2 regions of the Comamonas sp. FUJ_7 genome follow, and region 1 is predicted to be linked to the other one. Evidence: riboswitches for the same ligand, from Rfam matches in the RefSeq annotation. Region 1 holds a riboswitch; the other holds the start of a gene.
The links. A riboswitch is a leader RNA that binds a small molecule or an ion and turns the genes downstream of it on or off. The one in region 1 is predicted to bind S-adenosylhomocysteine.
Positions count from the first base shown of each region.

Region 2: linked by a shared signal. The riboswitch ahead of ahcY (adenosylhomocysteinase) and the one ahead of metH (methionine synthase) in region 1 are both predicted to bind S-adenosylhomocysteine.

Region 1 is NZ_JBXXZI010000005.1:14,175-21,997, reverse strand. Features, by position in the region: gene AC2I9W_RS08755 (DUF2868 domain-containing protein) at 1-306, opposite strand, end outside; gene trpB (tryptophan synthase subunit beta) at 492-1,694, shown strand; gene AC2I9W_RS08745 (nuclear transport factor 2 family protein) at 1,757-2,260, opposite strand; gene AC2I9W_RS08740 (hypothetical protein) at 2,548-2,799, shown strand; gene AC2I9W_RS08735 (hypothetical protein) at 2,855-3,184, shown strand; gene metH (methionine synthase) at 3,237-5,981, opposite strand; S-adenosyl-L-homocysteine riboswitch at 6,015-6,125, opposite strand; gene gltS (sodium/glutamate symporter) at 6,600-7,823, shown strand, end outside.
Region 2 is NZ_JBXXZI010000004.1:281,297-289,119, reverse strand. Features, by position in the region: gene AC2I9W_RS08440 (peptide chain release factor 3) at 1-910, opposite strand, end outside; gene AC2I9W_RS08435 (MFS transporter) at 1,194-2,474, shown strand; S-adenosyl-L-homocysteine riboswitch at 2,538-2,610, shown strand; gene ahcY (adenosylhomocysteinase) at 2,684-4,114, shown strand; gene AC2I9W_RS08425 (TlyA family RNA methyltransferase) at 4,425-5,621, shown strand; gene metF (methylenetetrahydrofolate reductase [NAD(P)H]) at 5,716-6,543, shown strand; gene AC2I9W_RS08415 (septal ring lytic transglycosylase RlpA family protein) at 6,683-7,357, shown strand; gene AC2I9W_RS08410 (23S rRNA (adenine(2030)-N(6))-methyltransferase RlmJ) at 7,546-7,823, opposite strand, start outside.

The DNA of each region.
Region 1 (7,823 bases):
ACCGGCAAAGCCCAGTGCAAAGGCAGCCACGACCACAGCCAGCATCACCCAGCGCGAGACGCCCGCGCTTTGCTGCGCCAGCGCTCGCAGGTCGGCAGGCAGTTGTGCAGCGGCGATCACACGCTTGGCGCGCTCTTGCAAAAAGTGCTCGAAAGCGGAGCGTCCGCTGCCTTTGGCCGCCCCTTGAGCATGCAGACACTCCTGCGTAATGGCAGTACAGCGCTCGGCCGAGGGCAGCGCTTCATGCGGCGCTGCTGTTTCCAGAGCATGGGCAAAAACAATATCGCGGGCAGAGCTGGCTTTCATGCCGCTATTGTGTTTCAGCCAGCCGCCGGCTCTGTAAAACATAAAAACAATAGCTGCAAGCCCTTTCTCATCAAGGGCTAGAGGCATATTTCATGAAAAATCTCCTCGAACTTGCCTGCAAGCGCCCTCCGGCTGCGCTGTGATATGAATGCAGCTTTGCAGCCATTCACACCCAGGAGACACACATGAGCACAGGTTCTCAAGCCATGCCGGATGCACAAGGATTCTTTGGCCCCTATGGCGGCCAGCTGGTGCCGCCAGAGCTGAAGAAGTGCATGGACGAAATTGCTGCTGCTTACGAAGAAATCGTGCAGCGCAAGGACTTTCAGGACGAGCTGGCTTCGCTGTTTGCCGACTATGTGGGTCGCCCCAGCCCCATCTTTCACGCCAAGCGCCTGTCGGACCAACTGGGCGGCGCGCAGATTCATCTCAAGCGCGAAGACCTGAACCACACGGGCGCCCACAAGATCAACCACTGCCTTGGCGAAGCATTGCTGGCCAAGTTCATGGGCAAGAAAAAAGTGATTGCCGAAACCGGCGCCGGCCAGCATGGCGTGGCTCTGGCCACGGCCTGCGCGCTGGTGGGCATTCCCTGCGAGATTCATATGGGCCAGGTCGATATCGAGAAGGAGCACCCCAACGTCACCAAGATGCGCATTCTGGGCTGCAATCTGGTGCCCGTCACACGCGGTGCGGCCACGCTCAAGGAGGCTGTGGACAGCGCCTTCGAGGTCTATCTGCAAGACCCTGTGAACACCATCTACGCGATTGGCTCGGTGGTCGGCCCCCATCCCTTCCCCATGATGGTGCGCGACTTCCAGTCCATCGTGGGCCGGGAGGCACGCGAGCAGTTCCAGGCCAAGCATGGCAGGCTGCCCGACCATGTGGCGGCCTGCGTGGGCGGCGGCAGCAATGCCATGGGCATCTTCACTGCCTTCCTGGATGATGCCGACGTGCACCTGGTGGGCGTAGAGCCCGCTGGCGAAGGTGCGGACAAGCCCGGGCGTCATGCAGCCACCATCACCATGGGCAAACCCGGCGAGATTCACGGCATGAAGTGCTATGTGCTGGAAAACGAAGACGGCACGCCCGCAGCAGTGCACAGCATTGCCTCGGGCCTGGACTACCCCGGCGTGGGCCCGCAGCACAGCTACCTCAAGGACATAGGCCGCGTGGACTATCAATCCGTGGGCGACAAGGAGTGCCTGGACGCCTTCATGACGCTGTCGCGCGTGGAAGGCATCATCCCCGCGCTGGAAAGTGCCCATGCCGTGGCCTGGGCCATGCGCGAAGCACCCAAGCTGGGCAAGGACCAGCACATCCTCGTCAACCTCTCCGGGCGCGGCGACAAGGATGCCGATTACGTGGCCAAGAAGCTGGGGCTGTAAACCCGAAGCGACACAAAAAAGCAGGCTCAAGGCCTGCTTTTTTGTGCGCTGCGTTTGTACGCTCAGCCGACCTGAAAGGTACGACCGTTGTTCTGAATTTCCCAGCTGCCGCTCTTTCGGAAAGAGCGTGCAGAAGCGTAGGTGTCCTCCATGAACTGAAAGAAGGTAATCAGGCCATTCTTGACCGTGGCCTTGATGGCCAGGGGCGAGGTGAAGTGGTGGCCAACCTCCACCGAGGTATAGGTGAACTGGCCGAACGCCGCCACCGTCTCGCCTTCGCTGATCATGTCGGTGATCTGAAAGTCATTCACCTCCCAGTAGGTTCCCACGTTAGAGAAGGTGTCGATATAGATCTGGCGGCCCTGACGGCGGCCCGTCCATGGCTCGATCTGCGCCAGCTCGGGGTTATCGAAGTTCAGTGAAATATAGATGGCATCTTCAGCCACCAGCGCCTCTGCGGCCTGCTTGACGGTGGCCTTGCCGCTGTTGACCAAAAAGGCCTGCAGCACCTCCTTGGGTTGCTTGCTTTGCTGTGCCTTGGCGATTAGATCCAGGTTTTCACTCATGTCTTGGTTTCCTGCTGTCAATACCGTTGCGAAATTGCCCGACCAATCTAGCCAGCCGAGCCCAAAGATCAAGTGCGCCTGTCGGGAAGCATCGTCGGAGAAGTTCCCGTAAAGGCCGCTCCCACCCACTTGCACCCTCTCAGTCGCCTCTTCATTATTGACACGAAATCGACCTCAAACGCTTTACAGGAAAACGCAAAAAGCTATAGAAAACAAAGGTTTGCAATGTAAGGCGTTACTCTGCTCTCTATCGCTCTCTAAGCTGCTGCGCCAAAGAGGGAGAGATTATGCAAATCACATACACAACACTCAAAGACCGCCACAGGGTCATTCGCAATGGCATGCCAGAAGCGCTCAGTCTGCGTATTCACCGTTCGCTCAGCTGGCTGCAGCGCGCCTCCCAGTGCGATGACCAGGATGGACGTTTTGTCTTTCTGTGGATTGCCTTCAATGCCGCTTACGCCCAAGAAATTCCACGCAGCGTGCACCTGTCACAGCCAGAAGCTTTCACCACTTTTTGCACCAGCTGCACGCGCTAGATAGCGACAAGCAGCTGGATACCCTGTTTGGGTACATCTTCAGCGGCCCATCCGCATGCTGCTGGACAACCCCTATGTGTTTGAAGCCTTCTGGAGCTTCCAGCGTGGCGATATGGACGAAGCCACTTGGCAACAACGCTTTGCCGCCGGTAAACGCAAAGCCGCCCAATTGCTGGCCGCTGGCAAAACTCCAGACCTGCTGGCCCTGGTCTTGCACCGCATCTACACCTTGCGCAACCAAATCATGCACGGCGGCGCAACGTGGAACAGCCAGATCAACCGCGCGCAAGTCAAAGACTGCGCCAGCAGCATGAACAAGCTGGTGCCTGTGGTGATTGATTTGATGATGTCCAACCCCGACACGATTTGGGGTGAGGCTTGTTAGCTGGTAGTGAACTATAAAAGGCCGCGTCAGCGGCCTTTTATGTTGTGCTCCATTAGCCCAAATTTGGCGCCAGAAAACGGCGCAGTTCTTCCACATCCATGCCACGGCGCTCGGCCATGTCCACCAATTGGTCTTCACCAATCTGGCCCACGTTGAAGTACACGGCTTCGGGGTTGCCGATGTAGAAACCGCTGACGCTGGATGCCGGGTTCATAGCCAGGCTCTCGGTCAGCGTCATGCCGATTTCATCGGCTTGCAGCGCCTTGAACAGGTCGATCTTGGCCGTGTGATCGGGGCAAGCAGGATAGCCGGGTGCGGGGCGGATGCCTTGGTATTTTTCCTTGATGAGTTCCTCGTTGCTGAGGTTTTCATCGGCGGCGTAGCCCCACAAATCGGTGCGCACGCGCTGGTGCAGGCATTCGGCAAAGGCTTCGGCCAGTCGGTCGGCCAAAGCCTTGAACATGATGCCGCTGTAGTCGTCCAGCGCGGCTTCAAATTCCTTGTCTTTCTTTTCGGCGCCAATGCCTGCAGTGACGGCAAACAGACCGGCGTAGTCGTTGATGCCTGATTCCTTGTCCGCCACAAAATCGCTCAGGCAGCGGCTGGGGCGCATCACGCCTTCCACGGCCTGTTTTTCGGTTTGCTGGCGCATGCCGTACCAGGTCATCAGCACTTGGCTGCGTGATTCGTCGGTGTAGAAGACGATGTCGTCGCCCACGCGGTTGGCGGGGAAGAGGCCCATCACGCCATTGGCTTGCAGCCAGCGGCCATCGATGATTTTTTGCAGCATGGCCTTGGCATCGGCCAGCACATTGCGCGCCTGCTCACCGACCACTTCATCGTCAAGGATCGCGGGGTAAGGGCCGGCCAGATCCCAAGTCTGGAAGAACGGGCCCCAGTCGATAAACTGGGCAATCTCAGCCAGGTCAAAATTCTTGAAAACGCGGCGACCCAGCGTGCGCGGTATCACGGGGGCATGGTTCACCACGGCGGCATTGGCGCGGGCTTGGCTGAGTGTCCACAGCGGCGTCTTCTTCTTGTTGGCGTGCTGGGTGCGCACCTTGTCGTAATCGGCGCTGACCTCGGCCAGATAGTTGTCCTTGCCTTCGCCTAGCAGGCTTTGTGCCACGCTGACCGAGCGCGAAGCATCGGGCACATAGACCACGGGACCTTCGTACTTGGGCGCAATCTTCACAGCCGTGTGCACGCGCGAGCAAGTTGCGCCGCCGATCAGCAGCGGAATCTTCTTGATGCGGAAATAGTCATCCTTGTGCATCTCGCCCGCCACGTACTGCATCTCTTCCAGGCTGGGCGTAATAAGGCCAGACAGGCCAATGATGTCCGCGCCCTCTGCCTTGGCGCGCGCCAGAATCTCGTGGCAGGGCACCATCACGCCCATGTTGATGACTTCAAAGTTGTTGCACTGCAAGACCACGGTGACGATGTTCTTGCCAATGTCGTGCACGTCGCCCTTCACCGTGGCAATGACGATCTTTCCCTTGCTGGTCACGTCCATGCCAGCGGCTTCTTGCTGGCGCTTTTCCTCTTCGATGTAGGGCACGAGGTGGGCCACGGCCTGCTTCATCACGCGGGCGGATTTGACCACCTGCGGTAGGAACATCTTGCCGGCGCCAAACAGGTCACCCACCACGTTCATGCCGTCCATCAGCGGGCCTTCGATCACGTGCAGCGGGCGGCCACCGCCTTGCACCACGATCTGCTGGTAAGCCTCTTCCGTGTCTACGGTGATGAAGTCGGTGATGCCATGCACCAACGCGTGGGTCAGGCGCTCGTTCACGGTCTTGGGGTTGTCGGGAGTACCGCGCCACTCCAGCTTTTTGCTGTCGTCCTTGGCGTTGCCCTTGGCCTGGTCGGCAATCTCCAGCAAGCGCTCGGCCGCATCAGGGCGGCGGTTGAGCACCACGTCTTCCACGCGCTCGCGCAGGTTCGGCTCCAGGTCGTCGTACACGCCGATCATGCCGGCGTTGACGATGCCCATGTCCATGCCCGCCGCAATCGCGTGGTACAGGAACACGGTGTGAATCGCCTCACGCACGGGGTCGTTGCCACGGAAGGAAAACGACACGTTGGAGACGCCGCCGCTGACCTTGGCACCGGGCAGGTTTTGCTTGATCCAGCGAGTGGCTTCAATAAAGTCGACGCCGTAGTTGTTGTGCTCTTCAATGCCGGTGGCGACCGCGAACACGTTGGGGTCGAAGATGATGTCTTCGGGCGGGAAGCCAACTTCATCGACCAGGATTCGATAGGCGCGCTCGCAAATCTCGGTCTTGCGCGCAAAGGTGTCGGCCTGACCCTTCTCGTCAAAAGCCATCACCACGGCAGCCGCGCCATAGCGCTTGACCAGTTTGGCATGGGCCTTGAACTCTTCCACGCCTTCCTTCATCGAGATGGAATTGACGATGCCCTTGCCCTGCAAGCAGCGCAGGCCGGCTTCGATCACTTCCCACTTGGAGCTGTCCACCATCACCGGCACTTTGGCAATGTCGGGCTCGGAGGCGATCAGGTTCAGAAAGCGCACCATGGCGGCCTTGCTGTCCAGCATGGCTTCGTCCATGTTCACGTCAATGACCTGCGCGCCGTTTTCCACCTGCTGGCGGGCCACAGCCAAGGCTTCTTCGTACTGCTCATTCAGGATCAAGCGTGCAAACGCTTTGGAGCCGGTGACGTTGGTGCGCTCACCCACGTTGACGAAGAGCGTGTCATCGCCAATGAACACGGGCTCCAGGCCCGACAGGCGCATGGGAGGAATGACAGAGGAAGGGGTAGCAGCAGACATCAGCTCACCTGTGTGAAAACCAGAATCAAAGGAAACAGGTGAGCGCCGTTGTAGATGGTGAGCAGATAGCACAAGGTATCTGCCAGCCCGAGCCTGACGGGTCATGCATCGCTGTGATGACCGGCTGCAGCGCTCCTCGGGGTGAAGCCCTGCATTTTAGAGCCTGTTCATATAGCGCACCTGCATCACTGCCGTTCATCGCCCTGTATGAAGCGTTACAGGTCCGCATCAAGGCCATCCATATATTCCCTGCTTTGCTGCAGAGCGCGCTGCCCATAAAAAATGCTTCTTTGACGCGCTTTGCTATACCAGAAGTGCTCACTGCGCTCTCAAAAAACAGCAGCTGAGCTCAAGGTAATTTCGCTAACAGCGAATGTAGCCATCTTATTTCAAGCATATTTGCAATATGGTGCCGCTTGCAGTGGCATCGCTCTTGATTTACCAGCTGGCCCCAGACCGGGATACCCGGACCTGCTGTCGCCACAACTGGACGAGTACCTACAGCCCCTATTTTTGAGTCTTTGGCACCATCGTCATCGTACTCAGCGACGCACTGCCGCAAGTCCTGCTACACCGGCAGTTCTTGCGGTCACGGCGGGCAATTCACCGGAGAAATCTATGAACGTGACCTTTGGCGCGTACTACACACTCATCATGGCCGTGCTTGTGCTGCTGATCGGCAAGCTCATGACGCGGCACATCCGCTTTCTGCGCGACTTCAACATCCCCGAGCCCGTCTCCGGCGGCCTGCTGGTCGCAGCCATCATCTTTGCCCTGCATCAGACCCTTGGCCTGAGCCTGACGTTTGAAGGCAGCCTCCAGTCCGCGTTCATGCTGGTGTTTTTCTCGTCGATCGGCTTGAGCGCCAACTTTGCCAAGCTGCGCGAGGGCGGCTCAGGCCTGTTCATCTTCCTGGGTGTCATTGCGGCCTTCATCATGGTTCAGAACACTGTGGGCGTGGGCCTGGCCACGATTCTGGGCCTGGATCCGCTGATCGGCCTGGTCGCTGGCTCCATCACCCTGGTCGGCGGCCACGGCACTGCCGGCGCCTGGGGCTCGGTGCTAGAAAACCAGTACGGCCTGACAGGCGCCACCACGCTGGGCATCGCCTGCGCGACCTTTGGCCTGGTGATTGGCGGTCTGCTGGGTGGGCCACTGGCCAAGCGCCTGATTACCAAGCACCAGCTGGCACAACCACGCACAGAGTCCGAACAGCTGCACTCAGAGGCCCCTGCCGTCAGCGAAGGCAGCGACGTTGCCAACTTCGAATCTCCCAGCAAGGCCCCTCGCCTGATCACGGCCGATGCCGCCGTGGAAACGCTGGCACTGTTTGCTGCCTGCCTGGCCTTTGCGGAATTCATGACCGGCCTGACAAAGGGCACGGCGATTCAGCTGCCAACCTTTGTCTGGGCTCTGGGCGGTGGCGTGATCATCCGCAACGTGCTGGACTATGTCTTTGGCTTCAAGGTCTTCGACCGTGCCATCGACGTCTTTGGCAATGCTGCCTTGTCCATCTATCTGGCCATTGCCCTGCTGTCGCTCAAGCTGTGGGAGCTGACCGATCTGGCTGGCCCGCTGATAGTCATCCTGGCGGCTCAGACCATCGTCATGGCTTTGTATGCAGCCTTCATCACCTTCCGCATCATGGGCAAGAACTATGACGCTGCCGTGCTGGCTGCTGGCCACTGCGGCTTTGGCATGGGTGCCACACCCACAGCCGTCGCCAATATGCAGGCCATTACCAACCAGTACGGCCCTTCGCACAAGGCCTTCCTGATCGTGCCGCTGGTGGGCGCCTTCTTCATCGACATCATCAACGCCTTCCTGCTGCAGGCCATGATC
Region 2 (7,823 bases), on a different contig from region 1:
CCACGCCGGCAAAGCCTTTGTCTTCAGGCTTGATGATTTTTTCTTCGCGCTGGCGGTTCACTTCGGTGAAGGCGACGCGCGGGCCGGGCGGGGGCGACATGTCGACCACGGCGTTCAGCACTTCCATCACACCAAAGTTGTTCACACCCGAGCCGAAGAACACGGGCGTGAGCTTGCCGGCCAGGAAGGCTTCATGGTCCCACTCGGCCGATGCGCCCTGGGCCAGCTCCATCGATTCGATGGCATCGTCATAGGCCTTGCCAAAGCGGGTACGCAGCTTGTCGACTTCGGTCAGCGGAATGACTTCAAAGTCTTCGGGGCGCTTTTCGCTGCCGGCGGCAAACACGGTCATGGTCTGCGTCTGCAGATTGATGATGCCGCCAAAGCTCTTGCCCTGACCCACAGGCCAGGTGATGGGGCAGCAGGGCATGCCCAGCTCGCGCTCCACTTCGTCCATGATGTCCAGCGGGTCGCGCACTTCACGGTCGAACTTGTTGACGAAGGAGATGATGGGCGTGTCGCGCTGGCGGCAGACCTCGATCAGGCGGCGGGTCATGGCTTCCACACCGTTGGCCGCGTCAATCACCATCAGCGCGGAGTCCACGGCCGTCAGCACGCGGTAGGTATCTTCCGAGAAGTCCTTGTGGCCGGGGGTGTCGAGCAGGTTGATCACATGGTCGCGGTAGCTCATCTGCATCACCGACGAAGCCACCGAGATGCCGCGCTGCTTTTCGATCTCCATCCAGTCCGAAGTCGCGTGGCGCGAGGCCTTGCGGCCCTTGACAGCACCGGCAATCTGGATCGCGCCCGAGAACAGCAGCAGCTTTTCGGTCAGCGTGGTCTTACCCGCGTCCGGGTGGGAGATGATGGCGAACGTACGACGGCGCCGGGTTTCTGGGGCGTATGACACAGTATTGAGAGCTGTAAATACAGCCGGAGAACGCCGGCTGTGACAACAAAAGGTGCAGCGGTCCGCTTGCTGCACAAGGTCTGCGTCCCTTGGGAGCAGGCCTGTGAATAAGGCTTGAGGGCGCTTATTTTAGCGGCAGGGGCAATTCATGGAAGCAGCCCGGAAATGACGGCATGCCGCAGTTGCAGCCGAATGCCGGTGCTCCCCTTGCCCCCGGGACATGGGGAGCACAATAGAGAGTGTCTCTTTAGCGTGCCTCTTTTCCGGCCTTTGTCCGTCAACCATGAACCGTGTTCTGCAGGATGTGAATGCATCCGACCCTGCCCAGCCTTGCGCACTCCCTGCCCCGGTGTGGATCAAGCGCGGTTCTGCCGATTACTGGCGTGTCAGCGTGGCCTTGTTCTTGGCGGGCTTTGCCACTTTCTCGCTGCTGTACTGCGTGCAGCCTCTGCTGCCTGAGCTGGCTCACACCTTTGCCATCAGCCCAGGCCAGAGCGCGCTGGCGCTGTCGGTGTCCACGGCTTGCTTGGCTGGCTCCATCGTGCTTGCGGGGGCGTTGTCCGAGGGGCTGGGGCGACGCAAGCTGATGTTTGTCTCCATGGCGCTGGCGGCGCTGTGCAATCTGCTGGCCTCATTTCTGCCGCAGTGGCATGCATTGCTGGCCGCCCGGGCACTGGAGGGGCTGCTGCTGGGCGGTGTGCCCGCTGTGGCCATGGCCTATCTGTCTGAAGAGATCGATCCGCCAGGTCTGGGCTTTGCCATGGGCCTGTATGTGGGCGGCACGGCCTTGGGCGGCATGCTGGGTCGTGTGGGGATGAGCGCCATGACGGAGTTCTGGGGCTGGCGCCATGCGCTGGCGGCGCTGTCGGTGCTGGACTTGCTGGCTGCGCTGGGCTTTGTCTGGCTGCTGCCCAACTCACGCAACTTCATCAAGAAAACCGGGCTGGGTGCGCGTTATCACCTGCAGGCCTGGGGGCGACACTTGCATCACAAAGGGCTGGCGCTGCTGTTTCTGATTGCCTTTGGGCTGATGGGTGTTTTTGTCAGCATCTACAACTACGCCGGCTTTTTATTGAGTGCCGCTCCGTACAGCTTGAGCCAGCTTCAGATCAGCCATATCTTCTATGCCTATCTGTTTGGCATGGTGGCTTCGCCCGTAGCGGGTGGGCTGGCTGACAGGCTGGGCCGTGGCCCGGTGCTGATTGCCGGTGCACTGCTGATGGCGGCAGGTGTGGTGCTGACGCTGTTTGAGCCACTGGCAGTCATCGTCACTGGCATTGTTTTGCTGACGGCTGGTTTCTTTGTCGCGCACTCGGTGGCCAGCGGCTGGGTCGGACGACTGGCGCAGCAGTCCAAAGGCCATGCATCGTCGCTCTACCTCTGGGGCTATTACATGGGATCCAGCGTGCTGGGGGCCGGGGCAGGCTGGTTCTGGTCGCGCTGGGGCTGGACGGGCGTGGGCAGCGTGGCCTTGGCTGTGCTGGCGCTGGTGAGTGCCCTGACGCTGCGCGTGCAGTGGCTGTCGGTTCAGGCGGCAAAGGAGCAAAAGGCGGCCCGGCAGTGATTGGCCTGAGCCGCGTCGGTTATCGCCCGGCAGGCTGCAAGGGGATTCCCTTATAATCGCCGACCATCCGAGGAGCGTTGCAGTGCTTTTTCAAGCACGAGGCTCGGATTCCATCCCGCAACGACGCTCACCCACGCTTTCTGTGCGGTGAGACTGCATTTTCCTGTCCCCGCAGAACGTGGTTTTTCATTCATTTTTTGGAGAAAACCATGAACGCTGCTGTGCGCTTCAACCCCGCTGACTCGGCCATTACCGACATTTCCCTGGCCGACTGGGGCCGCAAGGAAATCAAGATTGCCGAAACCGAAATGCCCGGCCTGATGGCCATCCGCGAAGAGTTTGCTGCTGCCCAGCCCCTGAAGGGCGCGCGCATCACCGGCTCGCTGCACATGACCATCCAAACGGCTGTGCTGATCGAGACATTGAAGGACTTGGGCGCCGAAGTGCGCTGGGCGTCTTGCAACATCTTCTCGACCCAAGACCACGCCGCTGCGGCCATTGCTGCGACAGGCACTCCCGTGTTTGCCATCAAGGGCGAGTCGCTGGAAGACTACTGGGACTACACCCACCGCATCTTTGAATTCGGCGCTGCTGGCACCGACAACGAAGGCCCCAACATGATCCTGGACGACGGCGGCGATGCGACCATGCTGCTGCACCTGGGTCAAAAGGCCGAGAAGGATCTGTCCGTGCTGGCCAACCCCGGCTCGGAAGAAGAAAAAATCGTCTTTGCCGCCATCAAGGCCAAGCTGGCGGTGGACCCCACCTGGTACACCCGCAAGTCCGCCCAAATTTTGGGCGTGACCGAAGAAACCACCACCGGTGTGCACCGCCTGAACGAAATGTCGGCCAACGGCAGCCTGCTGTTCCGCGCGATCAACGTGAACGACTCGGTAACCAAGTCCAAGTTTGACAACCTGTACGGCTGCCGCGAATCGCTGGTCGACGGTATCAAGCGCGCCACCGACGTGATGATCGCGGGCAAGGTCGCTTGCGTGGCTGGTTACGGTGACGTGGGCAAGGGCTGCGCCCAAGCACTGCGCGCTTTGAGCGCCCAAGTGTGGGTGACAGAAATCGACCCGATCAACGCGCTGCAAGCCGCCATGGAAGGCTACAAGGTCGTGACCATGGAATATGCCGCCGACAAGTGCGACATCTTCGTGACCACTACCGGCAACAAGGACATCATCCGCCACGAGCACATGGTCGCCATGAAGGACCAGGCCATCGTCTGCAACATCGGTCACTTCGACAATGAAATCGACGTGGCTTCGATCGAGAAGTACGAGTGGGAAGAAGTCAAGCCCCAGGTCGACCAGATCAAGTTCCCTGACGGCAAGAAGATCACCCTGCTGGCCAAGGGCCGTCTGGTGAACCTGGGTTGCGCTACCGGCCACCCCTCGTTCGTGATGAGCGCATCGTTTGCCAACCAGACCATCGCCCAGATCGAGCTGTTCACACGCCCCGAAGCCTACGAAGTGGGTAAGGTCTACGTGCTGCCCAAGCTGCTGGACGAAAAGGTGGCACGCCTGCACCTGAAGAAGGTCGGCGCGATGCTGACCGAGCTGACCGATGAGCAAGCCGCTTACATCGGTGTGAAGAAGGAAGGCCCTTACAAGCCGGAGACATACCGCTACTGATCGTAGCGGTCACCCCCTGAGGCGCTTTGCGCCTTCGCCCCTCTCTCTACGCGCTTCGCGCTAGGGGAGGGGGACAGCACCTTCGCCGCGAGGCGGCTCTTGCTCGCTGTCCTGAGCTTGGAGCGCGCCTGTATCGAAGCTGTGTTAATTTATTTGATAGCTTCTTGCGCTTGTCAGTCATTGGTTTCAGATGGATATCTATCTGAATGGCAAGCAAGACAAGCGCAAGCAGCTATCTAAAAAGATTTCTTTTGCCCGCTGCACCTCTGTGCAGCGCCTGGCGCCGGTTTATTTCAAAGGAAGCGACGCTATGCGCGCAGATGTTTTTTTGGTGGATGCTGGTCATGCCTCTACGCGCTCTCAAGCCCAGCGCCTGATTGCTTCGGGCGTGGAGTGGCGCCTGACGCCGCTGGCTCCTTGGAAAAAGGTCGTCAAAAACGGTGACGATATTCCTGCGGGCGCAGAGCTGAACCTGCTCGATGCCGCAGAGGCCAAGTACATCTCGCGTGGCGGGCTCAAGTTGGAAGGGGCGCTGGCTGCCACAGGCATCTCGGTCAAGGGACTGCGCTGCCTGGATGTGGGGCAGAGCACCGGCGGCTTTACCGACTGCCTGCTGCAGGCCGGTGCCGCGCAGGTCATCGGCATCGATGTGGGCCACAGCCAGTTGCATGAGCGTCTGCGCAGCGACGAGCGCGTGATCTGTGTCGAGAGCTTTAACGCTCGCACGCTGACGCCCGAGTCGCTGGAGCAAGCCTGCGATGAAGCGCTGTGCGAAGTCATCGAGGAAGAGGAAGACAACGACACCCAGCCCGTTGCGCCCTATGCATGGATGCGCAATGGCGGGCAGATCGACGAAGACTACGACGACAGCGATGACGCCAAGGAGCAAGACGTAGAAGCCTTCAAGGCCGAGCGCGCCGCCAAGGCCAAGGCTCGCGCCGAGGGCTTGGCTCCCGTGGAAATGCGCCGCCGCGAAGGCACTGAAAACATCGATATCACGCCTGCATTCGATTTTGTTTGCGGCGATGTATCTTTTATCTCGCTGACACTGGTGCTGCCTGCCGTGGTGCAGACTCTCAAGCCCCATGGTCAGCTGCTGATGCTGGTCAAGCCTCAGTTCGAGCTGCAGCCCGGCCAGATCGGCAAGGGCGGCATTGTGCGCGAACCGGCTTTGTATGGCGAAGTGGAAAAGCGCATTCGCGACTGCCTCGCCGGGCTGGGCCTGACGGTCAAGCAATGGCTGGATTCTCCCATTGAAGGCGGCGACGGCAATCACGAGTTCTTCGTTTGGGCCGAGCAAGGTGCTGAAATCAAAGCACCGGTCGCGGCTGCTGCAGATGAGGCCGTGGCAGCCAAACCGGTGGTCAAGTCCGCCGCCAAGCGCCCCTCGCGTGCCGACATCAAGGCCGAGCGTGCCAAGCAGGAGCTGTATGCCGACCCGGAAGCGGCCAGCTTTGGTCAGCCCGGCCCAGGCCGCAGCAAGCAGAAAAAGCGCAACGAGCGCTGAGCTTTCAGTGCAGCGTGCACTGGGCTAGCAAGTAACGAATGCCAAGGCTTGCAGGCCTTGGCCATATCCACAGAATCCTGAGACAAGAGCCGTCATGAGTTTTCCCGTCAGCTTCGAGTTTTTCCCCACCAAGACGCCCGAGGGCGCGGCCAAGCATGTGGCTACGCGTCAGGCGCTGTATGCACGCAAGCCCCAGTTTTGCTCCGTGACCTATGGCGCGGGCGGTTCCACGCAGTCGGGTACGTTTACCATGGTGCGCGACATTCAGAACGAGGGCGTGAGCGCAGCTTCGCACTTCTCTTGCATCGGTGCCACGCATGAATCGGTGCGCACTGAGTTGAGCGAACTCAAGGCCATGGGCGTCAATCGCATCGTGGCCTTGCGCGGCGATTTGCCCAGTGGTTATGGCTTAGGCGGCGAGTTCCATTACGCCAGTGATCTCGTGGCTTTTGTGCGACGCGAGTTTGGCGATTGGTTCCATATCGAAGTGGCTGCTTACCCGGAAACCCATCCCCAGGCTAAGTCCCCACGCAGCGATCTTGATGCATTTGTTGCTAAAGTTCGCGCTGGTGCTGATTCCGCCATCACCCAGTACTTCTACAATGCCGACGCATACATGCGCTTTGTGGATGAGGTGAAGGCTCTGGGACTGGACATTCCTGTCGTGCCCGGAATCATGCCGATTACCAGCTCTACACAGCTGATGCGCTTCTCGGATGCATGTGGTGCCGAGATTCCGCGCTGGATTCGTCTGCGTCTGCAGGCGTACGGAGATGACACTGCTTCCATTCGTGAGTTCGGTCTGGATGTCGTGACTCATCTATGTGAACAGTTGCGCAGCCAGGGTGCCCCGGGCTTGCACTTTTATACGATGAATCAGAGCGTCGCCACTCTGGAGATCTGCGACCGTCTGGGTCTGTAAGCCACAAGCTTGCAGGCAGCTTGGCGGGCTGTCTTGGGCGGCTCTCACTTGAGTTTTCAAGGAGATTGCGCCCGTGAAATATCTTTTTTGGCGTCCGCGTTGTTGTCAGTGGATGGGCCTTGCTGTGGTCACTGTTGCCATGGCGGGCTGCGCCCCGTTGCCTGAACAAACGGCAGAGCCAGCCCCTGCTCTGCACAGTCCTGCCCGAAAGGCGGCGCAGCCTAGCGTGTCTGCCTCCATGCTGCCCGATGCCTATGCGCGCAGCAACTATCGGGACAAGGGGCTGGGCGTCAAGGCCAACAAGCCTGTGGATGCCGACTCTGCAGACCTGCCCGAAGACAGCAACAAATACGAACTCAGCCCCCCTCGCGAGAGCGATCAGTCCGGGCTTGCCTCCTGGTACGGCGGCAAGTTCCATGGCCGCAAGACCGCCAGCGGCGAGCGCTTTGACACCATGGACATGACGGCGGCGCACAAGACGCTGCCTTTTGGTACGCGTGTCTGCGTACGCAGCTCCGTTACGGGCAAGAGCGTAGTGGTGCGCATCAATGATCGCGGGCCTTTTGCGCCTGGCCGCATCATTGACCTGAGCAAGGCCGCCGCGCAGGAGCTGGGCATGCTGGGCCTGGGCATCAAGCCGGTGGAGCTGTGGCAGCTGGAAGAGGACGAGGACGAATGTCCCGCGACGCTCAATGCCTCTGCGAAGAAGCGCCACCCCAGTGCAGCGAAGGGAGCATCGGCTTCCAAGGTCCGGGCAGCATCTTCCAGACGTCCGGTGCGCCAAGCATCACAGACAGCGAAGAAAAAGCGTTGATCTGAGCGGACTACTTTCCTTCTGCTTCGCTGGCCTTCGGCAAGGCCAGTTGGCCTGTGAGTCCTTTGTGGACTGACACGACTGAGCAAGCCATGGACTTGCGCTTGGAACGAAGCGCAAAGCCGCAGGCATTTCAGACGTGTACGAAAAGGCGAACAACCATGTGTCCATGGTTGTTCTGGAAGCTCTTAGCCACCCGACTCCAGAGTGAAAGCGGCATTGCCATCCTGGCCCAGCAGCTTGACCAGTTGCGGCATGGCCGGCTTGAGCTGATCTTTCAGGTTGAAAGGCGGGTTGATCAGGAACATGCCGCTGGCAGGCAGACCGCCGCGCTCGGAGGTCTTGTTGCTCTTGACCGTCAGCGTGGCATGCAGCCAGCTCTTGCTGGCCTTGGTAGCCATGGTTTTCAGGCGCTTGGGCAGATCGTGGGCTTCGGGGCGCGGAATGATGGGGTACCAGACGGCGT